4 regions of the Allobosea sp. GW822-FHT05A11 genome follow, and region 3 is predicted to be linked to each of the others. Evidence: riboswitches for the same ligand, from Rfam matches in the RefSeq annotation. Region 3 holds a riboswitch; each other region holds the start of a gene.
What was found. A riboswitch is a leader RNA that binds a small molecule or an ion and turns the genes downstream of it on or off. The one in region 3 is predicted to bind cobalamin.

Region 1 (4,471 bases), on a different contig from region 3:
GACGCCGGCGAGGATGACGCGGTCGCTCGCCCCGCCCGCCCCCGCCGCCAGCATGGCGACCACCACGAGCGCAGCGCAGGAGCCGATGAAGGCGCCGGTCGAAACCGACAGCACCGTACCGCCGATGCTGATGCCGAGGATCAGCACCGCGACGGCGCCGGTCGAGGCCCCCGCCGAGATGCCGAGGATATAGGGCTCGGCCAGCGGATTGCGCAGCAGCGCCTGCAGGATCGCACCGGACAGGGCGAGCGCGCCGCCGCAGAGCCCCGCCATTAGCGCGCGGCTCAGGCGATAATCGAAGATCACGCCCTGCTGGATCGCGCTGACGGGCAAGTCGAGATCGAACAACCCGTTGCCGAGCGCCTTCAGGGCCGTGTCCAGCGGGATGCGCATCTCGCCGATCGTGACCGCCAGCGCGACCGAGAAGGTCAGCGCCAGCAGCGAAGCGAGCGCGATGCCGATCCGCGCCGGCCAGTTCGGCCCATGGGCGGCGTGGCTCAACGCGAAAGCCCGAAGCCGGCGATCGCCTTGGCGAGCGTCTCGATGCCGTCGATGGTGTCGAGCCCGGCGCGGGTCGCCCCGACATCCATGATGACGACGCGGTTGTTCCTGACGGCGTCGAGCTTGCTGGCGACCGGGTCGGTCTTCAGGAATTCCAGCTTCTTCTCGATATCGTCGGCCGGGAAGCGGCGGCGATCCATCTTCACGGTGACGATCACGGCCGGATTGGCGGCGGCGATGCTTTCCCAGCCGACCAGCGGCCATTCCTCGTTGGTCGTGATGATGTTGCGGGCGCCGAGCTTGGACAGGATATAAGCGGGCACGCCGTTCTTGCCGGCCATGAAGCCGTCGCCCTTGATGTCCTTGCTGGAGAACCAGACGACGACCGGCACCTCCTGCGCCTTCAGCTTGGCGACCTGCTCGACCGCCTTGTCCTCGCGGGCCTTGAGCTCAGCGACGAGCGTCTCGGCCCGGTCGGCGACATCGAAGATCGCGCCGAATTCGCGGATGTTGCGATAGACCAGCTCCATCGTGAACATCTGCGTACGAACGCCGTCGCCGGCACCGGAATTGTCCTTGCCGACGCAATCGGTCGGCGAGACGTACGTGGGCACCTTCACTTTGGCGAACTGGTCGCGCTTGCCGACGATGCCGTTGGGCCCGACATGCCATTCGAACATCGCGGTGACGAGATCGGGCTCCTGCGCCAGCACCGCCTCGAAGCTCGGATCGTTGTCGGCGAGGCGCTTCACCTTGGCATTGACCGCCTCATAGGGCTTGGCGACCGGCGAGAACCAGACCGCGGTGCCGACGACACGGTCGCCGAGGCCGAGCGCATAGAGGATTTCCGTCTGGGTCTGACCGATCGCGACGACGCGCTTGGGCGCGGCGTTGAAGGTGATCGTCTCGCGGCAGTTCTCCAGCGTCAGCGGGTACTTGGTCGGCGCCGCAGTGGCCGTGCCGATGGCGAGAGCGCCGAACAGCGCGGCGGCCGAGAGGCGGAGCAGGGAATTGAACGGGCGCGCAGCCGGCATCGAGGCCATCCGAAATGTAACAATGTTGCATTTCTGATAGAGTGCGCGGCAGGCAAACGTCAAGCCGCCTTGAGCGGCCTGTGCAGTGGACTTCATGAACATGGACTTCATCGCTCCCCGAGATGACGGCCGGGGGAGCTTTGGGCATGTGGGGCGGACAAGCGGCGCAGGGCCACCATCGACACACAGGCTCCGGAACACCCCGTCCGAAAGACGTCTTCGACGACCGGGGCAGGTCTCCTGGCTCGCGGGTCGATGCCGGTTCCGCCCGGCCTTCCCGGCGCGGCAAGCGCCAGTGGACGATGGACGGAGAGCTCGCCGCTTACAGTTGCGGGGGCAGCCTCGGCTTTGGCACTGGAAGTGCCTCACCGAATTCCCTCTTAGCTCCGGGAGCAACCCGGAGAACCTCGATCGGCGCACACCCTATAAGGGTGCGGCGCGCCGTCAAGCGAACATCGCTTCAGAGGCGCGGCGTGCTGTAGAGCCGCTTGCCGCCGACGGATATCTCGACCTCCTGCAGGTAGCCCCGCAGCGCGGTCGTCGCGACCTCGATGCCGAGGCCGGGAGTATCAGGCGCGGCGACCTGCCCGTTCGTATCGCGCTCCAGGTGATTGGCTGAGATCGCGGTCGCGAGCGGCTTCGGCATGGCCGGATACTCGCAGATCTCGTGCGCAGCGAGACCGGCATAGGGCTGGAGCGAGGCGGAGAGCGCCAGATGCGAGGTGAAGGTGTGATTGACGAAGGTCACGCCCTTGGCGACCGCGTAATCCGCCACGGCCTTGGATGGGCCGATGCCGCCGATGCGCCCGCAATCGATCTGGACATAGCCAATGCCGCCATAGTCAATGAGCTGCCGGGCCATCGACTCGTTATGGGCGCCCTCCCCGCCGGCCAGCCGGACCTTGGGACTGCGTTTGGCAAGACCGCCATAGGCTTCGAGCGCACTGGCATGGAAGGGCTCCTCGAACCAGAGCACGTTGGCCTTCTCCATCGCGGGCAAGCGAGCGGCGGCGCGCTCGACATCCTCGATGAAGATCTGGCCGGTATCGACGAGCAGGATGCCGTCCTGCCCCAGCCCTTCGCGCGCCGCGACGAAATGCTCGGCATCCGCCTCGACGCTGCCGCGACCGATCGGCCCCCAGCCGAACTTGGCGGCGCGGAAGCTGCGCTTGCGAGCATCGCGGGCGCGTTCAAGGGTTTCCTGCGCCGTGTCGCCGAACAGGACCGAGGCATAGGGCGTCTTGGAATGGCTTTTCGCGTAGCCGAGCAGGCGCCAGACCGGCTCGGAACGCATCTTGCCGAGGATGTCCCATAGCGCCATCTCGACGCCGGAGAAGGTGTGCGGCGCCTGGAGCAGGTCCATCGAGTTATAGGCGACGGCTGCGGCGATGCGGGCGATGTCCTGCGGGCTCTCCAAATTCTGGCCCAGCACGGAATCCGCGACCGGGCGGCAGACGCCATGCGACATCGGGCAGATAAAAGCGGCGATGGAGGGCAATGGCGCCGCTTCGCATTCGCCCCAGCCGACATGACCGCCGGCGGCGACCCTGACCAGCAAGGCATCCTGGCTGCCATCGGCCTCGTCGGTAACGACGGGCATGGCGAGATAGAAGAAATCGACGGCCTCGATCCTGGGCACGGGCTTCATCCTCACAGTTCGCAGATCGTGGCGCGCGGGGCGAAGGTGACGCCTTCGTCGAGCGGATAGATCGGCCGGGCGCAGATCGTGTGGCCGAGACTCCGGAGATTGGCGGAGGTCGCGCCGGGTGCGTCGATGTTGAAGTTCCGCGCGCACCACTGGTCGAACATGTGGAACTCGGTGTGCGGCGACTTCACAACGATAAGATCGAAATCGGTGGGGTCGATGCCGTTGGCGTAATACATCGCCCGGTCGAACAGGCTGACCGAGCGGCTCATCACCACTACGGTGACATTGTCCCAGGTCAGCACGGCGGTCGGCCCGGCGCTGAGCGGCGCCTTCATCGTCTCCAGCGCGGCTTCGCCATCGGAGAGCAGCTTGACCTTGGCTTTCACCTGCATCGGCGGGAAGCGCGCGGGATCGATCGAGCCGCCGAGCGTGATCTCGATCGTCGCGCCGACGCCGGCCTTATGGGCAGCGGCGGCGGCAGGCGCATCGACGATCTGGGCCAGCACCCGCTTGTCGTAGCCGGCCTTGCGCAGGGCGGCGAGGATCGCGTTGCTGTCGCCTGAGGCGCCGGACGAGGTGGCGTCGGCCGCGTCAGTGAAGATCACCGGGCCGTCGATGCTGCGGGCCTGGGCAACCGCTCGGTCGAGCGGGACGAGCTTGCCCTGCATGCGGAAGCGCAAGGGCCAGAACTCCTCTGCGAGCCGGATAGCCTCGCGCTCGGCCGTCGCCTTGTCGCCATCGGTGAGGATCAGCACCTGCGAGCAGAGCTCGGGCACGTCGGTGAAGGGGTTTCCGATCATGATACCGGCCGCGAGCGCCCGTCCCTCCTCCTCCAGCCGGCGGCATTCGGCGAGGAGTTCGCCATAGCAGCCGGTCTTGGTGATGAGTTCGTCGCCACGCACCAGCGCGGGAATGACGACGCGGGCGGCGACGGGCTTGATGCCGCCAGCCATCAGCTTCAGCAGGAGTTCGGCGGCGCGGCGCCCGGTATCGGCGAAATCGACATGGGGATAGGTCCAGTAGATCGCGAAACCGTCGACGTTGCGGAGCATGCGGTCGGTCAGGATGCCGTGCAGGTCGAGCGAGATGACGATCGGCATGCCCGGGCCGACGCGCTGGCGCAGCTTCTCCAGCAGGTAGCCTTCCGGGTCGAGTTCGCCATCGGCGCCCATTGCGCCATGCAGCGAGACATAGATGCCGTCGATGCGGTCGAGCTTGGCGAAGATCGCGGCGAGGATTTCCTCGGAGAGCTTCTTCCAGCCCGCAGCCGAAAGCGGGCCGGCGCTGC
Region 2 (4,471 bases), on a different contig from region 3:
AATGCACCACGCCCGCATGCTGCTGCGGCGAGCGCAGGTTGCAGGCATCCTTGAAGGTGATCCAGGGATGGCCGGTCTCGAACAGCATGGTCAGCATGCGCCGCCAGAGATCGACCGCCTTCAACTTCTTATGGACGCGCAGCTCGCCGCGGGCGGCCTTCGCCTCGTAGGCCTCGTAGGCTTCCCGGAACGGCTTGCCATAGAGGTCGTGCAGATCCGGCACCTCGTCCGGCGAGAACAAGGTCCAGTCGCCGCCGGCCTCGACGCGCTGCATGAACAGGTCCGGGATCCAGTTCGCCGTGTTCATGTCGTGGGTGCGGCGGCGGTCGTCGCCGGTGTTCTTGCGGAGATCGAGGAACTCCTCGATGTCGACATGCCAGGTCTCGAGATAGGCGCAGACCGCGCCCTTGCGCTTGCCGCCCTGGTTGACCGCGATGGCGGTATCGTTGGCGACCTTCAGGAAGGGCACGACGCCCTGGCTCTCGCCGTTCGTGCCCTTGATATGGGCCCCGAGGCCGCGCACCGGCGTCCAGTCATTGCCGAGGCCGCCGGAGTATTTGGCCAGCAGCGCATTGTCCTTCACCGCCTTGAAGATGCCTTCGAGGTCGTCGGCGACCGTGGTCAGGAAGCAGGAGGAGAGCTGCGGCCTGAGCGTGCCCGAATTGAACAGGGTCGGCGTCGAGGCCATGAAATCGAAGGACGACAGCAGGTCGTAGAACTCGATCGCCCGCGCCTCGCGATCGATCTCGCGCATCGCCAAGCCCATCGCGACGCGCATGAAGAAGGCCTGCGGCAGCTCGAAGCGGTTGCCCCGGACATGCAGGAAGTACCGGTCGTAGAGCGTCTGGAAGCCGAGATAGTCGAACTGGAGATCGCGCTCGGGTTTCAGAGCCGCCGCGATGCGGGCGATGTCGAAGCGGCCGAGCTCGGGATCGATCAACTCGTTGTCGATACCGGACTTGAGATAAGCGGTGAAGTAGTCGCCGTACCCGGCAGCCATCTCTTCCTGCGTCGCCTGCTCGGCATGGCCATGGACGAAGCTCAGCGCCTCGCGGCGGAGCTTGTCGAGCAGCAGGCGGGCTGACACCTTGGCGTAGTTCGGCTCGCTCTCGATCAGCGTGCGCGCGGCCAGGATCGGAGCCAGCGCCAGTTCGTCCGGCGAGATGCCGTCATAGAGGTTTCGGCGGGTTTCGGCGAGGATCGGCTCGGCCGCGACACCGTCGAGACCGGCGCAGGCCTCGCGCACCACCTTCTCCAGACGGGCAGCGTCAAGTGGGACGAGCGCCCCGTCGGCCAGCTTCATCTGAAGCGACGGCGCCGCAGCGGCAGCGGGCTTCGCCTCGACCTGCGCTCTTGCCCGTTCCTGCGCGCGTTCGGCGCGGTAGAGCACATAGGCGCGGGCGACTTTGTGGTGCTCGCCGCGCATCAGCGCGAGCTCGACCTGATCCTGCACGTCCTCGATATGGAAGGTCCGGCCGGTCGCGGCGCGGCGGGTCAGGCCGGAAACGACCTGCTCGGTCAGCTCGGCGACGACGTCGTGGATGCGGCGGGAAGCAGCGGCGCTCGCGCCCTCGACCGCGAGGAACGCCTTGGTCAGCGCGACCGCTATCTTCGAGGGATCGAAGGGCGTCACCGCGCCGTTGCGGCGGATAAGCTGGTAGCCGGGTTCCGTGGCCGCGGCGCGCGGTGGCGAAACAGCTTCGGTGGCAAGCGGCGTCGGCACGGGCCGCTCGGCTTCAAGAGAAAGAGACATGGCATCAACCCCAAATGTTGGGGGCAAAGGCCAAAGCGGTTGCGTCGAGAAGGCGCGCAGCACCTCACGGCCGCGACCTGCCAAGCGCACCACCGGGACACCCCGCCCGAGGACGTAACAAGGGTCGCGGCAGGTCTCCTGGCTCACGGGTCAGCGCTCTCGTCCCGTCTTCCCAAGGCCTTGCGGTCTCAGTGACTTAATCGTGGACGTGAACTCACCGCTTACAGTTGCGGGGGCAGCGCCGGCTTCGCACCGGCTTCCCTCTTAGCTCTCGATCTTGCGATTCGAGAGACCATCGACCACCAGATTTAGTAGTCAACGCCTTGCAAGTGTCAATCCGTCGTGATGCGGCTACTCAAGTGCCTGTGAAGAACGGGGATCGATATCGCGTGTCGCGGCGCGGTCGCGCTCCCTCCATTCGGCGATGATGTCGCGATCCTGAGCGAGACGAGCGATCTTGTCCGGCGGATGGAGAGGGAAGTGAATGTCCTGCTTTCCTCGGCGGAGCAATCCGCTTCCCGAGATCGGCAACCTCCCGTCCTTGATCCAACGCCGACGTTCCCGGGAAGAGATTTCAAGGACCTCATCGACCACCCGCGGGTGCAGACGCCCCCTCTGAAACTCGTCCACACGTCGGTCCAGGTCGCTCATCCGGCGTCGTATGTTAGCTTCCGGCTCGCTGCCATCGAACACTGCGGAAACCTCATGTTCGTTGGCGACGAGAGAGAGCGGTTTCGCGCTCTCGACCGGCCTCAGCTCCGGCGGAAAAACAGGCCATGGCCTCGCGAGAGGCCTGTCGTTCTCAAGCAACAGCAGATCGTCGATATCGTTCGATGGCTCGCTGTGTGAGATCATCTTCATCTACCGCGACCGTCACCAGTGCAGCCACGATGTAAGCCAATTTGGTTCGTTCTCGCTTATCAAACGCATCAGGAATGGTCGATCTGACTTCGTTCCACGCGGCCTCCAGGGCCGCCTGCGCCCGGGCGAGGTCAACCGGGTCACTCAGCGACGAGAACGGCATGCTCCTTCCTCCGAGGGGGTCTCTCGTCGGGGATTTTATGAAGGCGGAGCTTGCCGGCAATATCAAAAATTAAGGCGGTTCTGTTGCCGAGAGCGGTTGAACGCCTTCGCCTCAATCTCAGATCTGTTCTGAACCGCTGCTCCATGCGTTGAGATAGCGTCGCGCCAGAAGCGGAGGTTGGCGCCATCCTGCGGACCAGACATCCGCGTTCTTGGGAGTGATCTTCAGTTGGAGCCTCATCCCATCTTTGCCGGCGGCACTCGGCACCAGCCTGGATGACAAACTGAGGCATCAAGTGACATGTTCTCGATCAAAAGATCGATCTAGCGCTGACGAAATACGATTATAATCGCCAGATTCGGAATAATATCACACTGAACGACTCCTTGCCTTGTAAGAGCATCTTACGCGCACCATTTTAAGGCAGTCTCGAAACGCATCGGGATTCTACTTCAGAGCATTTGCGCGAAGCGCCCCGATCTGGGCCAAACGGAGCCCAGCCATGACAAATATTTCCGGGCACTGGTTCGGTTATCGCATTTGGGCCGCAGACCGCCATCTGGTTTGGTTCGCACATGGTGGTCTCATCGCCGCGCTCGCACTGGTCTTCGCACTCGTGCTGAAATGATGTCTCCCATGGAACCGCACCGGGAAAAGGCTCGGCTTGCAGCCGCTGGCTATGCTCCAGCGCCGGAGGCGTCGGCAGCGATCTATGGAATGACCGGCATGGGGCTCGTCAGTGTCGGCATGTGGGGAGCGGGCAGATTCTATGACCTGCCTCCGATCCCCCACTTGTCGGTGATCGTTGTCGGTTCGCCGATCGCGTTTCCCGTCGGCATCTGGCTGCGAAAGAAGCGGAAGCGGCGCCATGTCGATGCCTGTCAGGCCGAGCTGGTGCGTCTTGGCGCAGGGTGCAGGTCATGAGCCTCGACTTTCCCAACTCGATCCGGCGTTACGAACCCGGCCGCGGCTGCGTGAGCTTCTGGGGTTCTGAAGCATCGCTGGAAGTCATGTTCCAGATCGAGCTCGATGTTCTGCGAACCTTAAGTCCCGCTGTCATCGACGGAAGCGAGGGTTCGTTCCTGGTCGCATTCGACCTCAATCGCTCAGCCATATTGCAGGCCGCTCGCTCCGCCTATCTGAAGAAGCGCGGGGGCTATCATCGGCTCTCGGCCGACGCCTTCCGCTAGCAAGGGCCGGAGCTTTCGGCCGCACCTAAAGGACTGGCGAGGACAGCGGGTTGGCTCGGCCTGTCTCACGTGGCGACTTAGCGTTTGTCCAGTCATCGTCAATCGCAGGAGCGCGACATCATGAGCGAACGGCGAGAGCTATATCGCAGCCCCACCGGCGACTGCTGGTTTCTGGGGCGGGAGCCGACGAGCGGTGCAGCATTCGTGATCCATCAACCGAACGGTCCAGGAGGGGGCCAGCTGTCGCATGTCGAGTTGGGAGCCTTCCTCGTCTCCGGAAAGTCGGACCGTCCCGAGCAACAGGCCTTGCTCCGCCTCATCGGGACGCTTGTCGATGTGCCTCCCTACGCGAATCGGGCGTGACGTCGTGATACCGGCTCCGGCCGCCATCCGGGTTCGGCTGCTGTACCGTCGCCTTTACCGAGATCAGCATCTGCGGCTTTTCCTCGTACCCGAAACGTGACTTGCGATGTCCGGCGAAAGGGCGCTCAATTCGGCTACAGT
Region 3 (4,471 bases):
CTCGGTGATCCGCATGTGCTCGCGCCAGGCCTCGCGGCCGCGGCCCGGCACGGTCGAATGCAGGCGTCGGCACAGGCGCAGGCGCGGATAGAACTGCTCGCAGAGCAGTTCGGCGAGGATCGGGTTGCCGCTGCCCTTCGCGATCCGGCGGTGGAAATCGGCCTCCGGCTCGTCCTGGAGATAGGCGCCCATCGGGTTGCGCTCGATACCGTCGCGATGCCCCCGGACCAGGGCATCGAGCGCCGCGATCTCGGCTTCGCTCATGCTTTCGGCCGCGAGGCGGGCGGCCATGCCCTCTGTCGCCTCGCGCACGTCGAGCAGGGCGAGGAACTCGGCGGCGCTCGGCTCGGCGACGCGCGCGCCCTGGTTGGCGACATAGGTGACGAGCCCGCGTTCCTGCAGCCGCCGGATGGCTTCGCGGACCGGTGCGCGGCTGACTCCGAAGCGGCGGGCGATGGCCGGTTCGCTCAGTTTCTCGCCGGGCGCGATCTCCCCGGAAATGATGGCCGAGGAGAGATCGTCGTAGAGTTTTACGGTGACGCCCACGCTCGCGGGGGGCGGTGTCTCGGCCAGCATCGAGCGGGTGCCTATCTGCTTCTGATCCCGGCAGCATAGAGCATTTCCGTTTCCGATGGGTACCGGAGGTGCCGGCGAATTCGGTGGCCGTGCGCGGCCTTCATCGAAGGTTGCCATATTCCATCAACCTTGAATTCGGTTGATTGCATGACCTGTCTGCGCAGAATGCTCATGCGCCGCGGCTCCGATGTCCGGACCTTCGCGTAGCCTCGCTCGCGCCGAGGGTGGCTGGCGCGTCGTGGCGACGGAGGCCGGAAACCGATGGGCAAGGGCGACGACGATCTGAATGACTATGCCTCGCCGGCCTGCCTGCTGCATGAGGTCGATCCGGCCTATTCCGGGCTGACGCCACCGTCGCGAAATGTCGGGGAGAACCTGCCCGAGCCGAGCCTGAAGGAATGGCGGCGCTCCGAGCGGGCACGCTTGATCGCAGCCCGCCTGGCGATGTCGGCGCGCACGCGAAACGCGCTCGGGCGCCGGATCGCCGGCTATCTCGACGCGCTGATCGGTGATCCCGCTGGCGTCCTCGTCAGCGGCTACTGGCCGTTCCGTGGTGAACCGGACCTGCGAGACTGGTTCCGAAGCCTGCGCGAGCGCCGCGGTCTGGCTGCCTTGCCGGTCGTAGTCGAGCGCGGCAAGCCCCTGCTGTTCCGGCTCTGGCGCAAGGGCGAGAAGCTGGAGCGCGGCGTCTGGAACATTCCGGTGCCGGCTGCGGGCGAGCCGGTCTTCCCGCGGATCGTCATCGCGCCCCTGGTCGGCTTCGACGCGCAGGGCTACCGGCTGGGCTATGGCGGCGGCTTCTTCGACCGCACGCTCGCCGCCCTGCCGTCCTCCACGATCGCGGTCGGGGTCGGCTACGAGATGGCGGAGATGCCGACGATCCGCCCGCATGGCTTCGACATCCCGATGCACCATATCGTGACGGAAAACGGCATCAGGTCCCACGGCGGAAAGCGGGATCGAGAGCCTCCGTTTGACGCCGGCCCGATCTCCCCATAAGCCTGAGCGCGACGGTTCCCTCACGGGATCAAAAGGGAACGCGGTGCGGGTGGCGAGCCACCCCATGCCGCGGCTGCCCCCGCAACTGTAAGCGGCGAGCCTTTCGCCATACGCCACTGGGGCCTCGGACCTGGGAAGGCGGCGAAAGGCAACGACCCGCGAGCCAGGAGACCTGCCGTCAGCCGTGGTCACACGCGGACACGTTCGGCCGGGGTGCGCCGATCGCTGATTCGACCGTTCGCCGTCTTTCGCACGGCAGATGGGAGATCGCGTTCGCGGTGACGTGCCACTGACGTCAACGCCCGAGGTCTCCATCGTGAAATTCTTCCTTCCGGCCGCCGGACGCGGCCGCCTGCTGCTCTCCATGTCCTGCCTGACCATTGCCGGCGCTGCAGCCCCGGCTTTCGCCCAGAACGCTCCCGCCACGATGGCGCTCGACGAGATCGTCGTCAGCGCCACGGGAACGCCGACGCCTGCCCGCGAAGTCGCGAGCGCCGTCACCGTCATCACCGCCAGGGATATCGAACAGCAGCAGCGCCGCACCTTGCCGCAGGCACTCGCCGCGGTGCCCGGCCTCAACATCGTGCAGACCGGTGGGCCGGGCGGCCTGACCTCGGTTTTCATGCGCGGCACCAATTCCAACCACGTCAAGGTGCTGATCGACGGCATCGAGGCCAACGACCCTTCAGCCCCGAACCGCTCCTTCGATTTCGGCTCTATGCTGACCGAGGATATCGAGCGCATCGAGGTTTTGCGCGGTCCCCAGAGCGGCCTCTACGGTGCTAATGCGCTGGGCGGCGTCATCTCGGTGACCACGAAGCGCGGCGAGGGACCACCGAAGATGACGGCCCGCGTGGAAGGCGGCTCGCATGGCAGCTTCAACCAGTCCCTCGGCTTCAGCGGCGGTGATGCGCGCTTCAACTATGCCTTCAATGCCAGCCATTTCCGGGCCGATGGCACCGAGGTGACGCCGCCGAACCTCGTGCCGCCCGGCCGCCGGACCAATCCGAACATCTTCGACAATTACAGCTATTCCGGCCGCCTCGGCTTTGCGCTCACCGACACGCTGACGCTGAACTGGGTCGGCCGCTATCAGGACGGCCAGCTGCGCTATACCAGCGATGCCGGCTTCCCGAGCACGCCCTCGCCCTATCGCTCCCTGCAGAACTATGCGCAGGCCTTCACCCGTGGCGAGGTCATCTGGGACCCGCTCAGTGGGCGCTTCGTCAACACCTTCGGCGTCTCCTATTCGCGGCAGGACAGGGGGACGCGGACAGCGTCCGCGGTAACCGGCCTGCTCGGCCTGCCCAATCAGAGCCTCGGCGAGCGCACCAAGCTCGACTGGCGCGGCAATCTCGAGATCATCAAGGGCCACAACCTGATCATGGGCCTGCAATATGAGCGCGAGCGTCTGGACACGACGAGCCTCATCGCCTCGAACGGCAACAAGGCCGCCTGGCTCGAATACCAGGGCAATATCGAGGATCGCTATTTCCTGGCGGCCAATATCCGCCGCGACCATGACGACAGCTATGGCGGCCATACGACGTACCGCATCGCGCCGGCCGTCATCATTCCCGGCACGGAAACCAAGCTGAAGGCGAGCTACGGCACCGGTTTCAAGGCGCCGACGCTGAGCGAGCTCTTCATCGATTACCGCCCCGGCTACAACTTCTTCGGCAATCCGAACCTGAAGCCGGAGGAAAGCCGCGGCTGGGATGTCGGCTTCGAGCAGCCGCTCTTCGACAAGCGCCTGCAATTCGGCGCGAGCTGGTTCCAGAACGACATCGACAACCTGATCGTCACCAATGTCACGCGCGATTCCTACGCCAATATCGGCAAGGCCAGAACGAAGGGCATCGAGGCCTTCGCCGCGCTGGAAATCTCGCCCCAGTTCCGCATCCGCGCCGACTACACCTTCACCCTCGCCAAGGACGAGATCGCCCGGCAGGAACTGTTGCGTCGGCCGCGCCACAAGGCGAGCGCGACCGCGACCTGGACGCCGACCGACAGGCTCAGCCTCTCGGCGACGCTGATCCATATCGGCTCCTGGGTCGACGGCAATCGCGACTTCTCGGTCCCGCGCATGCGCGCGAAGGGGGCGACGCTGGTCAACCTCGCCGCTGAGTACAAGGCGACCGACAAGGTGACGGTGTTCGGGCGGGTCGATAACCTCTTCGACAAGCGCTGGGAGAATCCGGTCGGCTTCCTCGTGCCGGGCCTCGGCGTCTTCGGCGGTATCAAGTTGGCCATCGGCGGATGAACCTGCCTCTCGTCCTGCGCCGCCTGTGTGGCGCCTGCCTCCTGCCCATCGCGCTTGCGGGCGCGATGGCATCGGTCTCGCTTGCTGCGGATCGGCCGGCCCGCATCGTCTCGCTCAACATGTGCACGGACGAGCTCGTCCTGCGCCTGGCCGATCCCGATCGCATCGCTTCGGTGACATGGCTGTCGCAGGACCCGCGCAACGCCAACATGGCGGGCGCCGCCCGCCTGATACCGGCCAATCACGGGCTTGCCGAGGAAGTCTTGGGCTTTCACCCCGATCTCGTCGTCGCCGGCGCCTATACGACGCGCGCTACGGTTTCGCTGCTCGGGCAGGTCGGGATCGGCGTCAGGGAATTCGGCGTTCCCCGCAATCTCGCGGAGATGAAGGCGCAGATCACCGAGATGGCCGATGTTCTCGGCGAGCCCGCCCGCGGGCAGGCCTTGCTCGCCGGGATCGAACAGCGCTTGCAGGCCCTGGCCGCTCGGCGTGTCGAGCGGCCGTTGCGGGCGATCGTGCTGCGTCCCAGCGGCTTCACGGTCGGTCGCGGCTCGCTCGTCGACGAGATCCTGACCCGCGCCGGCCTCGTCAATATCGCGGCCGAGCTGGGCGTCGAGAGCTATGGCCAGATCG
Region 4 (4,471 bases), 170 kb from region 3:
CGCGTCGCATCGACGGCCGGATCGGCGGGCTCGGCGATCATCGACCAGGCAAGGCGGCGATTGGCGAAGGCGCGCCGGGCGAAGGCCTCGACGGCGGCGGTCAGGCGTTCAGAAACCGGTGAATCGCTCGCGGCGATCTCGCGCAGCACGGCAAGCTCGCGCGAGGATACGGCGGCGACGATCTCGGCCATCAGCTCGGCCTTGGAGGCGAAATAGGAATAGACGCTGCCGGTAGAGACGCCGCTGGCGGAGGCCACCGCGGCGATCGAGGTTTCCTGGAAACCGACCTCCGAGACGATGCCGCGGGCGGCAGCGAGGATGGCTTCCCGCTTCCCGGCCTTGCGCGGTTGTTTCGGTGTCCGTTCAGGCATGCGTACCCTCAAATTGAATTTGAATTCAGATTCAATTTGAGGGCAAGCCCGATCGGCGTCAAGTGGGGATGAGGGCGCCCGGAAGGGCCGGCGGCAAAGACGGTCATGCACCTTTCCCGCCAGGAAGGAGTCCGTCGTCATTGCGAGGAGCGCGAGCTCCGAAGCAATCCAGGGGGACTGGGTGAGAGGGTCGGCCCAGCCCCCTGGATTGCTTCGCTGCGCTCGCAATGACGGGATCGGCGGCCGGCACGAAGACAACTATCCTAGAACTCGATGCCCTCCTGCGCCTTCACGCCGGCAGCAAAATGATGCTTCACCAGCGTCATCTCGGTGACGAGATCGGCTACCTCGATCAGCTCCGGCTTGGCGTTGCGGCCGGTGACGACGATGTGCAGGTCCGGCCGGCGGGCCGCCAGCGTCGTCACGACCTCGGCCAGCGGCAGATAGTCGTAGCGCAGGGCGATGTTGAGCTCGTCGAGCACCAGCAGCCTGATGTCGGGATCGGCCATCAACTCCTTCGCCTTGGCGAAGGCGCGCTCGGCGGCGGCGATGTCGCGGGCCTTGTCCTGCGTCTCCCAGGTGAAGCCCTCGCCCATGCTGTGCCAGCTCACTTGATCGCCGAAGGCCTCCAGCGCCTTGCGCTCGCCGGTCGACCAGGCACCCTTGATGAACTGCACCACACCGATCCGCCAGCCATGGCCGAGCGCCCGCAGGATCAGGCCGAAAGCCGCCGTCGATTTGCCCTTGCCGGGGCCGGTATTGACGATCAGCAGCCCCTTCTCGAGCGTCTTGGAGGCGACCTCGGCGTCCTGTACCGCCTTGCGCTTCTCCATCTTCGCCTTGTGGCGGGCGGCGTCCTCGGTATCCGTCATCATTTCACTCGCATCGGCAATCCGGCGACCATGAAGACCACGCTGGCCGCCCGCGCCGCAAGCGCCTGATGCAGGCGCCCGGCCTCGTCGCGAAAGCGGCGGGCGAGCGCGTTCTCCGGCACGATGCCGAGCCCGACCTCGTTGCCGACCAGGACGAGCGGGGCGGAAACGTGCTCGCAAGCGGCGATCAGAACTTCGCGCGCAGCGGCCGTGTCGCGCTCCGCAAGGATGAGGTTGGTCAGCCAGAGCGTCAGGCAATCGACCAGAACCGGCCGGCCCGCCGGCTGGGCGGCGATCGCCTCGGCTAGGTCGAGCGGCGCATCGACCGTCTGCCAGCCGGCCGGGCGGCGGGCGCGATGCTCGGCGATCCGCGCGCGCATCTCGTCGTCATAAGCTTGGGCGGTGGCGATATAGCTCCAGGGCGCTGGACAGGCCTCGATCAGCGCCTCGGCATGGCGGCTCTTGCCGGAGCGGGCACCGCCAAGGACGAGGGTGAGGTGGGAAATTTCGTTCGGCATCGTGGAAGCAGGGTTCAAAGGACCATCCTGCATTGCACAGCGGCACGGCGAAGGCTAATGATCGTCGCTGACGGTGCCTCCGCGAGGAGGTGAAAAGGGAACGCGGTGCGAGACCGCGGCTGCCCCCGCAACTGTAAGCGGATGTCCTTCGCCATCGGCCACTGGAGCGCTCGCTCCGGGAAGGCGGCGAGGGACGCGAAGTCCGTGAGCCAGGAGACCTGCCGTCAACCCGCAGAGATCCAACCGGCTGCCGGCGGGGCGGCCACGGAGAACGCATATGAACACCGTTTCGGTTTCCACCCCCACACTCAGCGTTTCGGAACGCGTCAAGGCGGTTGCAGCCGCGCTCGTGATCGGCGTCGCGCTGATCTACACGACCGGCTTCGCGGCCTCGACCAATGTCCACAACGCCGCGCACGACACCCGTCACGGCCTCGCCTTTCCCTGCCACTGAGGGAAAGCATCCATGATCACGCGTGTTCTCACGGTCAGCATCCTGGCCGGGCTTCTGGCTGGCTTGATCGTCGCCGCCCTGCAGCATGTCACCACCACCCCGCTGATCCTCAAGGCCGAGACCTATGAGGCGGCGCTGGCGCTGAAAGCGCCGACGCTCGCCGCTTTCGACGGCGAGGCGAAGATCATCCTCGCGCACGGCCCGGCCGGCGACGCCCCCGGCCACGACCATGCCGAATGGAAGCCGCAGGACGGCTTCCAGCGCACCCTCTTCACCGGTGCGGTGACGATCGCGACCGCGATCGGCTTCGCGGCGCTGCTGCTCGCGGGCATGATCGCGGCGGGCGACAGCATCGACCAGCGCAGCGCGCTCGTCTGGGGCGCCTGTGGCTTCCTGGCGTTGGGGCTCGCGCCGGCGATGGGGCTGGCGCCGGAACTGCCGGGGGCAGCCTCAGCCGCGCTGGAGCAACGCCAGCTCTGGTGGCTCTGGACCGCCATCGCCACTGCGGCCGGGCTGTTCCTGTTCCTGCGCTTCGATCAGCCCTGGCTGAAGCTCGTCGCCGTAGTCTTGATCCTGCTCCCGCACGTCGTCGGCGCGCCGCATCCGGCCGCGCCGGAGAGCAAGGTTCCGGCCGAGGTCGCCGCCCATTTCGCGTCGCTCTCGCTCGGCATCCAGGCCGCACTCTGGCTCGTCACCGCCTTCATGGTCGGCGTGCTCTGGCCACGGGCGACCCGCCGGGCCGCCGAAGCCTGAAGGCAAACCAATGTCCGAGGGTGACCTCACGATCCATGTCTGCACGGCCTGCCGCCGCGCCCGCGCCGACCTCCCGGAAGGCTATGACCAGCCGGGTCTGGCACTGGCCGAGCGCCTCGCCGCACAGCTTAAAGCCAAGGGCAGCACGATCCCCGTGCTGCCCGTCGAGTGCCTCTGCGTCTGCAAGCGGCCCTGCACCATCGCGCTCAGCGCCGATGGCAAATGGACCTATCTGATCGGCGATCTCGACACCGATACCCATCTCGACGAAATCGTCGGCGCGGCGGAGGCCTATGCCGCCAGCGCCAATGGCATCGTTCCCTGGAAAGAGCGGCCGCAGTCCTTCCGCAAGGGCGTGGTCGCACGCGTGCCGCCTCTGCCGGCGCGCCAGCAAGGATGACATCATGAACGCTCCGCAGGCCGCCAATCTCGGCAAAACTCCCTGCACCATCATCACCGGCTTCCTCGGCGCCGGTAAGACGACGCTGGTGCGCCATCTCCTGGAGAATGCGCAGGGCAAGAAGCTCGCCGTGCTCGTCAACGAATTCGGCGATCTCGGCTTCGACGGCGAATTCCTCAAGGGCTGCGGCATCGCCGGCTGCAGCGATGAGGACGTGGTCGAATTGCCGAACGGCTGCATCTGCTGCACCGTCGCCGACGATTTCGTGCCGGCGCTGGAAAAGCTCCTGAACCGGCCGAACCCGCCCGAGCACATCCTGATCGAGACCTCCGGCCTCGCCTTGCCGAAGCCGCTCGTCACCGCCTTCAACTGGCCGGCCATCCGCTCGCGCGTCACCGTCGACGGCGTCATCGCCGTGGTCGATGGCCCGGCGGTGGCCGAGGGCCAGTTCGCGGATGATCCGGAGGCGCTCGCGGCGCAGAAGGCGGCCGACGCCTCGGTCGATCACGACAACCCGCTGGAAGAGGTGTTCGAGGACCAGATCCTCTGCGCCGACCTGATCCTGCTCAACAAGAGCGATCTCGTCGACGAAGCCGGCCGCGCGCGGGTCAAGGCCGAGATCGCCGAGCATCTGCCGAAGGCGATCAAGATCGTCGAGACCGCCCATGGCAAGGTCGAGCCGGCGCTGATCGTCGGCCTCGGCGCTGCCGCCGAAAGCGACCTCGCCGCGCGCCCTTCGCATCATGGTGAGGGCGAGCATGATCACGACCATGACGATTTCGACTCGGTTGCCCTGCCGCTGCCGGCCGGCTTGTCGCCGGAAGAGCTGACGGCGCGCGTCGCCAAGGCCGCCGAGGCCGAGGGCGTGCTGCGGCTCAAGGGTTTTTCCGCCGTGCCGGGCAAGCCGATGCGGCTCGTCGTGCAGGGCGTCGGCCGGCGCATCGGTCATCATTTCGACCGGGCCTGGGGTGCGAGCGAGCCGCGCGACGGCCGCCTCACCGTGATCGGGCTCAAGGGCTTCGATCTCAAGGCCGTGGAAGCGGCGCTCGCGGGGGCGTAACATCTGCCGATGCACCTCCTCCCGACCAGCGAGATCAGGCTCG

Region 1: linked by a shared signal. The riboswitch ahead of AC1RLU_RS08960 (ABC transporter substrate-binding protein) and the one ahead of AC1RLU_RS23455 (TonB-dependent receptor plug domain-containing protein) in region 3 are both predicted to bind cobalamin.
Region 2: linked by a shared signal. The riboswitch ahead of AC1RLU_RS19350 (ribonucleoside-diphosphate reductase subunit alpha) and the one ahead of AC1RLU_RS23455 (TonB-dependent receptor plug domain-containing protein) in region 3 are both predicted to bind cobalamin.
Region 4: linked by a shared signal. The riboswitch ahead of AC1RLU_RS22640 (CbtB domain-containing protein) and the one ahead of AC1RLU_RS23455 (TonB-dependent receptor plug domain-containing protein) in region 3 are both predicted to bind cobalamin.

Annotation. Positions count from the first base shown of each region.
Region 1 is NZ_JBXAMI010000002.1:782,030-786,500, forward strand. It holds gene AC1RLU_RS08955 (FecCD family ABC transporter permease) at 1-501, opposite strand, end outside; gene AC1RLU_RS08960 (ABC transporter substrate-binding protein) at 498-1,535, opposite strand; cobalamin riboswitch at 1,749-1,960, opposite strand; gene AC1RLU_RS08965 (mandelate racemase/muconate lactonizing enzyme family protein) at 1,996-3,174, opposite strand; gene AC1RLU_RS08970 (M81 family metallopeptidase) at 3,186-4,471, opposite strand, start outside.
Region 2 is NZ_JBXAMI010000005.1:494,184-498,654, forward strand. It holds gene AC1RLU_RS19350 (ribonucleoside-diphosphate reductase subunit alpha) at 1-1,753, opposite strand, end outside; cobalamin riboswitch at 1,865-2,066, opposite strand; gene AC1RLU_RS19355 (hypothetical protein) at 2,105-2,614, opposite strand; gene AC1RLU_RS19360 (hypothetical protein) at 2,556-2,777, opposite strand; gene AC1RLU_RS19365 (hypothetical protein) at 3,280-3,405, shown strand; gene AC1RLU_RS19370 (hypothetical protein) at 3,414-3,701, shown strand; gene AC1RLU_RS19375 (DUF1488 family protein) at 3,698-3,967, shown strand.
Region 3 is NZ_JBXAMI010000007.1:307,624-312,094, reverse strand. It holds gene AC1RLU_RS23465 (GntR family transcriptional regulator) at 1-576, opposite strand, end outside; gene AC1RLU_RS23460 (5-formyltetrahydrofolate cyclo-ligase) at 838-1,575, shown strand; cobalamin riboswitch at 1,571-1,769, shown strand; gene AC1RLU_RS23455 (TonB-dependent receptor plug domain-containing protein) at 1,892-3,838, shown strand; gene AC1RLU_RS23450 (ABC transporter substrate-binding protein) at 3,835-4,471, shown strand, end outside.
Region 4 is NZ_JBXAMI010000007.1:135,075-139,545, forward strand. It holds gene AC1RLU_RS22625 (TetR/AcrR family transcriptional regulator) at 1-371, opposite strand, end outside; gene cobO (cob(I)yrinic acid a,c-diamide adenosyltransferase) at 635-1,243, opposite strand; gene cobU (bifunctional adenosylcobinamide kinase/adenosylcobinamide-phosphate guanylyltransferase) at 1,243-1,761, opposite strand; cobalamin riboswitch at 1,817-2,001, shown strand; gene AC1RLU_RS22640 (CbtB domain-containing protein) at 2,039-2,215, shown strand; gene AC1RLU_RS22645 (CbtA family protein) at 2,228-2,968, shown strand; gene AC1RLU_RS22650 (DUF1636 family protein) at 2,979-3,368, shown strand; gene cobW (cobalamin biosynthesis protein CobW) at 3,373-4,428, shown strand; gene cobN (cobaltochelatase subunit CobN) at 4,438-4,471, shown strand, end outside.